One region of the Paenibacillus tundrae genome, then DNA from elsewhere that is predicted to be linked to it. Evidence: predicted binding sites of a transcription regulator. Region 1 holds the regulator's gene; the other holds the start of a gene.
What was found. The regulator LexA, encoded in region 1, represses DNA repair genes until DNA is damaged. The targets are predictions, from matches to a motif close to CGAACATATGTTCG.

Region 1 (4,438 bases):
ATTAAGTAAATGCGGATAAGATAATAAATACTCAATAGATTGGTTACGTATATTTATGGTGAAATATCAAAGAACGGTAAATAGTATGTACTGCTGGTGAGCATTCGCTTATATGAGTGTAAATATCACAATTAGATGTTCAAATTAGCAGTCAATATTGCATCATAAAGTATGGGGAAGGAGTAACGTTATTTATCGCTCAGTTTTACCTGTATACATAGTTGTGTGTGTTAGTAGCCTTATATATGTTAAGTTACGCTCCTGTGTTTAAAGGTGTGGCCTTGGATGATTAGCAATGATTAGTGTAAAATAGTTCATTGTTATTAATATGTTGAAAGTTTCATATGGATGCGTTATAATAAATTATATTTTTAACAATTAAATTTTGTAAAATTAAAAAACTCATTAATTGGAGATGTTAATATGAATCAAGCGAAGCAACTTGTTTCCGAACAACGGACATTTTTCTATACAGGTCAAACTAAAAACGTTGAATACCGTATCCATGCTCTTCAGCAACTACGAGTAGGAATTGAGAAATATCAGCAACGCATATTAGATGCATTACGTGCTGATCTGAATAAGTCAGAGGCTGAGGGATACGGCTCAGAGATTCGAATCGTACTGGGAGAATTAGATTTTGCATTGGAGCATTTAGAGGAATGGGCTACGCCTAAATCTGTACCTACAGCTGCAGCTATACCTGATGGAGTAAGTACCATATACGCTGAACCGTACGGAGTTGCACTAATTATTGCACCTTGGAACTATCCATTCCAACTAGCTTTTGGGCCACTCATTGGAGCAATTGCAGCGGGGAACTGTGCCGTTATTAAGCCATCCGAATTAACACCGACAGTTTCTCATCTGATCAACGATCTGATTCAGGATGTATTTCCTAGAGAGTACATTGCAGTTATGGAAGGTGAAGTTGAGACAAGCACGGAGCTATTAAACGAACATTTTGATTATATTTTCTTTACAGGGAGCACGGGTGTTGGACGCGTCGTTATGAAAGCCGCTGCTGAACATCTGACTCCGGTTACGTTGGAACTGGGAGGCAAAAGCCCGGTCATTGTTCACAAGGATGCGGATCTGAAGCTTACGGCTCAGCGTGTTGTACGGGGTAAATACCTCAATGCTGGACAAACCTGCGTAGCACCAGATTATTTATTTGTACATGAACAGGTACATGATGCATTGATTGCGTTAATTCAAGAAGAGATTCAGGACAAATTCGGAAATGACGTAATGAAGAACTCTGATTTCCCACACATTGTTAATGCCCGTAACTTTGATCGAGTGTCGAGATTCCTGGAAGATGGTAAAGCGCTGATTGGTGGTCGTTCTGAACGTGATCAACTGCTTATTGAACCGACAGTATTAGGGGATGTTGACTGGAGTTCAGCAATAATGCAGGAAGAGATTTTTGGCCCGATTCTTCCGGTCATGACCTATCAAGATCTTAACCCCGTGTTAGATGAGATTGTTCGTCGTCCAAAACCATTGGCGTTATATCTATTCACACAAGATGAGCAATTACAGGAGCAAGTTCTGAATCAAGTATCCTTTGGTGGAGGCTGTATTAATGATACGCTATCTCATATGACTTCGCATTACCTGCCATTTGGGGGCGTGGGGGAAAGTGGTATGGGTTCGTATCATGGACAGCAAAGCTTTGATGTGTTCTCCCATCACAAAAGTATTATGAAACGTAGCGAATAATCGTCAACTATTTCATTAGTTAAAAGTAACGAAAAAAAGAGGTTGTCCTAAACAATAGGACAGCCTCTTTTGTGTATTTCACTTCATGTGTAGAAATTGAAGACTGAAAATCAAACCTTATTAATGAATATCGCGGAAAAGACCAATAACTTTACCTAAGATGCTAACATGCTTCAAGCGCAGCGGTTCAAATGTGGCATTCTCCGGCTGAAGACGAATATGATCCTTTTCTTTATAGAAGGTTTTCACTGTAGCTTCGTCATCCTCAGTCATGGCAACAACGATATCACCGTTATCAGCAGTTTGTTGTTGACGTACAATCACATAGTCTCCATTTACAATACCTGCTTCAATCATACTATCTCCTACGACAGAAAGCATAAATACCTTTTGTTCGCCTACATAATGAGTAGGAAGAGGGAAGTAGTCCTCAATGTTCTCGGTTGCTGTGATAGGAACACCGGCAGTAACTTTACCCACAACAGGAATGCGAGCAACGCTGTGAGCGAACTGGTGGGAGTGCTCTGATTCTTCTTGGCTTAACAATTCGATAGCTCTTGGTTTCGTTGGGTCTCTTCTAATAAGACCTTTCTTCTCCAAACGATCCAAATGTCCGTGAACCGTAGAGCTGGAAGCTAGTCCAACAGCTTCTCCAATTTCCCGTACGGAAGGAGGATACCCCTTCAACCGGACTTCATTGCGTATAAACTCCAGAATAGCCTGTTGCCTGCTGGATATCTTCGACATACCGTATCAACCCCATTTAGTAACGTTTGGGAAAATTATAACATAGAACCTCCGTTCGTACAAACATAAGTTCTAAATAAAATGGGATAAAATCAAGAAAATTGCTACAAAAAGATGGAATTTTAAGCATTGAAAATACAACTTGCGACTAAAGGAACAACTTGAGGAAGAATTAAGTCGGAAATGAAGCGAAAAATAAGCGAACAATTGTTCTAAAAAAGTTGTTGAACAAAACAAATGTTCGTGTTATATTGATTTCAACAGATAGGAACAAATGTTTGGAGGTCGATTTTTAATGAGATATTCAACTTATCAAAGTATTTATGAACCAGTAAATTCCGAAGCGGTTAAGACTAACATAGGTAATTTCCAAAAATCATTTGCACAGTTAAAGATGCCAACCTGGATTTTGAAACTGTCTTTGGCGGCTTTCATTATAATCGTTGGATGCAGTACAGTGCTCACTGTATTTGCCGGGAATGAGAACGATTTGTTGCCCGGAGGAAAAATTGCAGTTTCTGAAGGTGATACTTTATGGAGTATTTCTGTAGATTACAAACCGGAGAGCATGGACACGCGTGTATATATAGAAGCAATTAAGCAAGTGAACCAACTTCAATCGACTACAATTCGAGCTGGACAAGTACTGGTTTTGCCCCAGATTTCCCAATAAAGAGTAGATTCTAACCAGCTAACCGCCGCTGACCTTGACAACCCGTCCTGATCATGTCAAAGTTAATATGACTTTGTAATTTTGGAGGGGACAAGATTGGATATAGATAGCCTAGTAGCACGTATTAACGAATTGGCTCGCAAACAGAAATCTACTGGTTTATCCGAGGAAGAGCTTGCTGAGCGTGCTAAACTTAGAGAGATTTATTTGAACAACATCCGTAGCAATTTCAGACAACAGTTAGATTCCATTGAAATTGTGGATGATGAGAAAGATCAAGGCCGCCAAGGCAAACTCAAACACTAGAGAAACCTAATGATATCATTACGATATTTAGGTTTCTTACTGTTATTTGAGATTGCTGTTTTTTTTAGATAATTGAATTTATAAGTTTTCAGGCGAAGCTGAACAATTCGATTATCGCAAGAAAAACTTCAGTTAAGCGCGGTCTGTCTTCTTTGAAAGTACGTCGATAGACGTTTTTCTTATAAGAGGGAACTTTTGGTTTACAGTCATGTAAGCCGATACAAAGACAATAAGGGGGATTCTCATGGCTCGTTCGTTCGAGAGAACGGTTCGGAAAAATTCTAAGCAGTTGAATCAACAACGCAAAAAGAGTGGTCAGCAAGTTTCAGGTACACCAGGAGTCGATATTTTTAAAGGTCGCAGCCTGTTGTTCCCTATATTCTTGATAGGACTTGCATTTCTGTATCTGTTTATGAGTACATTTCTTGTGAAAGCTCCAATGACAACCTGGGATTGGGTTACTATGCTGCTGTACGTATTTTTGGCAGTAATTTTTCTCCTTCGTCGTCCTTACCTTAAGATTGGAAACAGTACGATTGCGACAATTAAAGGTAACCGTGAACGGTCGATCGGCGTTGACGATATCGTGAAGTTCCGAATTGAGCCTGGCTCAGTTGTCATTGAACACAACGGTCGTGGCAAGAGATGGGTATTCACCAAATTGTTGAATCGTTACGATACGGATGCGATTACTGAGCGTCTTTTGAGATTTGCTAAGTCGCATCAGATTACTGTGGAAACTTACGAGCAAAAGTAATTACTGCATAAAGGGGAAGATGACCGTAATGACGTTAAAAGCGATTTTGTTCGATCTAGACGATACATTGTTATGGGATGAGCGCAGTGTTAGAGAAGCATTCCATGAAACTTGTCTTATAGCTGCGCAAGAGACAGGCGTTGATCCGGCGGAACTTGAAGAAGCTGTTCGTAATGAAGCACGGAATCTGTATGAATCCTACGAGACATTTGCGTTCACCAAGATGATTG
Region 2 (4,438 bases), 1.4 Mb from region 1:
GGTGGACTTTATTTTTGCGTTTTTTACATAGTGAGGCATGTTGCTGAAGTGTACAAATTACAAGTTTCTGATGATGCATCTGGGATAAAGATGAGTGTTTGGAGTTATTGGAGGATAAGAGGGAGGGCGTCTTGTGAATTTACCCAACCGGATTACGCTTGCACGAATTTGCTTAATCCCTTTTTTGATGGTGTTTCTGCTCGTGGATTTTCCATTTTATCCAGAGCCGTTGCAGCTTGGAAGCTTGTCGCTTCCTTATAATCAATTGATTGCGGTTGTAATTTTTGTCATTGCAGCAAGTACAGATGGACTCGATGGTTACTTGGCACGCAAGAACAATATGGTTACTAATCTTGGCAAACTGCTTGATCCTTTGGCAGACAAGCTGTTGGTGACTGCTGTACTCATTTCACTCGTAGAAATGGGCAAGTTAGATTCATGGATTGCTGTCGTGATCATTAGCCGTGAATTTGCAGTCACAGGTCTTCGCCAGATTGCATTGCTGGATGGATCTGTTGTAGCGGCAAGCAATTGGGGCAAGCTAAAAACCGTTGTGCAAATTGTAGCTATTGTACTGCTTCTGCTGAATAATTTCCCGTTCTCTTACACAGGGATCCATATGGATGTTATCGCAGTGTGGGCTGCAGCGATTATAACAATCTGGTCAGGAATTGATTATTTCGTTAAAAACAAAAACTTGCTTAATTTATCAAAAGCGTAATCGTTCCGGAAAACGGGTAATTTAGAAGGAACAACTTGTACTAAGGGCAATAGGAATACATCCTATTGCCCTTTGAATACTCACAGCGTGTACAGGAGGATACAGAATGAAGGCAGAAATCATTGCGGTTGGCACAGAGCTATTGCTTGGACAGATTGTGAATACCAATGCGAGATATTTGTCTCGCGAATTAGCCGCGATCGGAATTGATGTGTATTTCCAAACAGTTGTTGGGGATAATCTGAGTCGCCTTAGTGAAGCAATTCGAATTGCTCAGAGTCGGGCAGATGTCATTTTATTTTCCGGTGGCATTGGGCCGACACAGGATGATCTAACCAAGGATGCTCTGGCTGAAGTGTTAGGTCGTAAGCTTCATATAGATCGACTGGCGATGGACAAAATAGAAGGCTTTTTCCGGGATCGCAATGTTACGATGACCGAGAATAATCGCCGTCAGGCTATCGTGATTGAAGGTGGAACACCTCTAGCTAACGAGACGGGGCTTGCAGCGGGAAATGCTATCTCGGACAATGGAAAACACTATGTAGTTATGCCTGGGCCGCCTAAAGAGCTGATTCCTATGTTTGAGCAGGAGGTTAAACCTTGGCTATTCCAACACGTTCTGACAGAAGAGATGCCGATCTATTCCAGAATGCTGAAGTTTGCAGGTATAGGGGAGTCGGCTTTGGAGGATCGTCTGCTTGATCTGATCGACGGACAGACAGACCCTACGATTGCACCGTATGCAAGCGAAGGGGAGGTTACCGTGCGTGTCTCTACCAAAGCACCGAATGAGGGAGAGGCGAAGGTTAAGCTGGATGCGATGGAAGTTCAGATTCGTGAGCGTTTGCCAGAGCATCTGTACGCCAACGAGGATGTGCCTATTGAGTATACGATTGTTACGATGATGGCTGATATGGGTCTGACTCTTAGTGCTGCTGAGAGCTGCACAGGCGGGCTTGTCATGCAGAGCCTGACATCAATTCCAGGCAGTGCGGCAATTCTTAAAGGCGGAATTGTATGTTATTCCAATGAGATGAAAGAAAAACTGCTGAACGTTCCTCATGATTATCTTGAGGGAGAAGATGCGCCCGGAGCCGTAAGTCCTGAGGTTGCTAAAGTATTGGCAGAGCAGGTACGCATGATTGGGGATGCTAATTTTGGATTAGCTGTTACAGGTGTCGCAGGGCCGGGTTATTCTGAGCGTAAGCCACCTGGTCTCGTCTTCATTGCTCTAGCTGAACGTGGCAAAGAGACGGAAATCCATGAATTACGTATTAACGGTAATCGGGAAACGGTTCGCATCCGTTCGACCAAATCTATCTTCTACCGATTGTGGCGCAAGCTTGTTGAACTAGATTAGTTCTTCTGCTTGGTTTGCTTTTACAGTGCAAAACAGGTATACTTTTAACAGACGGAAGAACCGTAGAATCAGGCACTGTAGCCCTGTTTACGGTTCTTTTTTCTGTTTAATTCCAGGTTTTCTTGAGGAAGAGGCGCCTCGGCCTTTACAAAAAAAACGAATGTATGTTCGAAAAAAAGCTTGGCAAACGTGTTAAAACAAGGTATCATTATCTTATAAACAGTAAAGGGTGTGAGCATATTGTCAGACCGTCGTGCCGCGCTTGATATGGCGCTCCGTCAAATAGAGAAGCAATTTGGTAAAGGATCCATCATGAAACTGGGTGAGTCGACCCACATGCAAGTGGAAATCATTCCCAGTGGTTCCTTGGCTTTGGATATTGCATTAGGAACAGGCGGCTTGCCTAAAGGCCGGATTGTTGAAATATATGGACCTGAATCTTCTGGTAAAACAACTGTAGCACTACATGCGATTGCTGAAGTGCAAAAAGTAGGAGGACAAGCTGCATTTATCGATGCTGAGCATGCTCTTGACCCTCAATATGCAAGTAAGCTTGGTGTTAACATTGATGAATTGCTTCTGTCTCAGCCAGACACGGGTGAGCAAGGGCTTGAAATTGCAGAAGCACTCGTTCGCAGTGGTGCTGTAGATATTATCGTTATTGACTCCGTTGCTGCATTGGTACCAAAAGCTGAAATTGAAGGCGAAATGGGGGATTCCCACGTTGGTTTGCAGGCACGTCTGATGTCACAGGCGTTGCGTAAATTGTCGGGTGCAATCAGCAAATCCAAAACAATCGCAATCTTCATTAACCAGCTTCGTGAAAAAGTTGGGGTTATGTTTGGTAACCCTGAAACAACACCTGGTGGTCGTGCCTTGAAATTCTACTCCACAGTTCGTTTGGATGTTCGTCGGATTGAAAGTATCAAGTCAGGCAATGACATCATCGGGAACCGTACACGTGTAAAAGTCGTTAAGAATAAAGTAGCACCACCGTTTAAACAAGCTGAAGTGGATATCATGTACGGTGAGGGTATCTCTAGAGAAGGTAGTATCATTGACATTGGTACAGAACTGGATATCGTTAACAAAAGTGGTGCATGGTATTCCTATGAGGGCGAGCGTTTGGGACAAGGTCGCGAAAATGCGAAGCAATTCATGAAAGAGCACAAAGAAATTGCCCAAGTAATTGAGCAAAAAATTCGTGAAGCAAGCAATTTAACGACGCTAGTTCCTGCTCCAACGACTGAGGATCAGCAAAAAGAAGAAGCAGAAGAACAAGAATTGTTTGAAATTAACGAGTAATGTACTGAACTCCTGAGGCTTGTCTGATTGTGACTTGACTGTGCGCAGGAAATTAGGTTTGTGGCTCGCATTGTCTAACAGCCTCTGTCCCATGGGACAGGGGCTGTTGGCACACTAACTGTATAAGATATGGCCGGGCTGAACTCCCGGCCTTTTATAATAATATCTGATCTCCTGTAGAGAGCAGAGCTATATAAGTTCAACTAAACTTTTTACACGAGAACGGAGAGGACAGAAATAACGTGAAGAAGCGAAGCGTTCGCCTTTATCCCCGGATTTTCCCTTTGAAGAAGGGAATTCAAAAAATCTGGGGATAACAGTGATCGGAAGGTTATTCTGTCATCGAAGTGACAAGTGTAAACTTCTATAGTTGAACCTATATAGCAACGATGAAAGGAGATTAAGGCATGGACAAATATGATGAGGATTTATTTGAAGAAGCAGAGCTAACGGGAATCTCCCAATTTCCCGATCATGAGGAATTGACCATTACAAGGGTTGAGCGGTTGCTGAAGGGACGAGTGGCGAGATATCGTATCGAGTTCGGTATGCACTCAATTACTGTTCTGGAAGATGTAATGATTAAATATCGGTTGACGCGGGGTAACACATTTGTAAAAAAGGATCTTGAGGAAATTGTTATGGCTGATGAGCGCCAACAGACATATGTTCAGTCTTTGCGTTACCTCGAATTTAAGCCGCGTACACGTCATGAATTAAGCCAGCGCTTGCGGCAGAAGCAGTTTGCGCCTCCGTTGATTGAAGAGGTGTTGGATCGGCTGGAGCAGGAGAGATTGATTGATGATGAAGCATTTGCGAAGGAATGGACACGTCAGCGTATGGAGGGTCAGCGTAAGGGAAAACTGTGGATAAGGCAAGAACTTCGTCAGAAGGGCATTGCTAATGATCTAATTGCTGAAGCCTTGGAAACCGTGAGTGGAGATACAGAATTTGAGACTGCTTTGACCGCAGGACGTAAGAAGTGGAATCAAGTCAAAGGCGACATTTCTGAGAAGAAACGCAAAACGCTTCCTTTTCTGATGCGGCGT

Region 2: recA (recombinase RecA) is a predicted target of LexA. The motif match lies at 2,242-2,255, and genes of this name have one in related genera.

The regions. Positions count from the first base shown of each region.
Region 1 covers NZ_CP145605.1:3,905,967-3,910,404, reverse strand. Annotated here, with positions in the region: gene V6W81_RS17485 (aldehyde dehydrogenase) at 424-1,725, shown strand; gene lexA (transcriptional repressor LexA) at 1,846-2,472, opposite strand; gene yneA (cell division suppressor protein YneA) at 2,768-3,145, shown strand; gene V6W81_RS17470 (DUF896 domain-containing protein) at 3,242-3,451, shown strand; gene V6W81_RS17465 (hypothetical protein) at 3,696-4,208, shown strand; gene V6W81_RS17460 (HAD family hydrolase) at 4,237-4,438, shown strand, end outside.
Region 2 covers NZ_CP145605.1:2,535,726-2,540,163, forward strand. Annotated here, with positions in the region: gene pgsA (CDP-diacylglycerol--glycerol-3-phosphate 3-phosphatidyltransferase) at 134-721, shown strand; gene V6W81_RS11440 (competence/damage-inducible protein A) at 828-2,084, shown strand; gene recA (recombinase RecA) at 2,325-3,389, shown strand; gene V6W81_RS11450 (regulatory protein RecX) at 3,797-4,438, shown strand, end outside.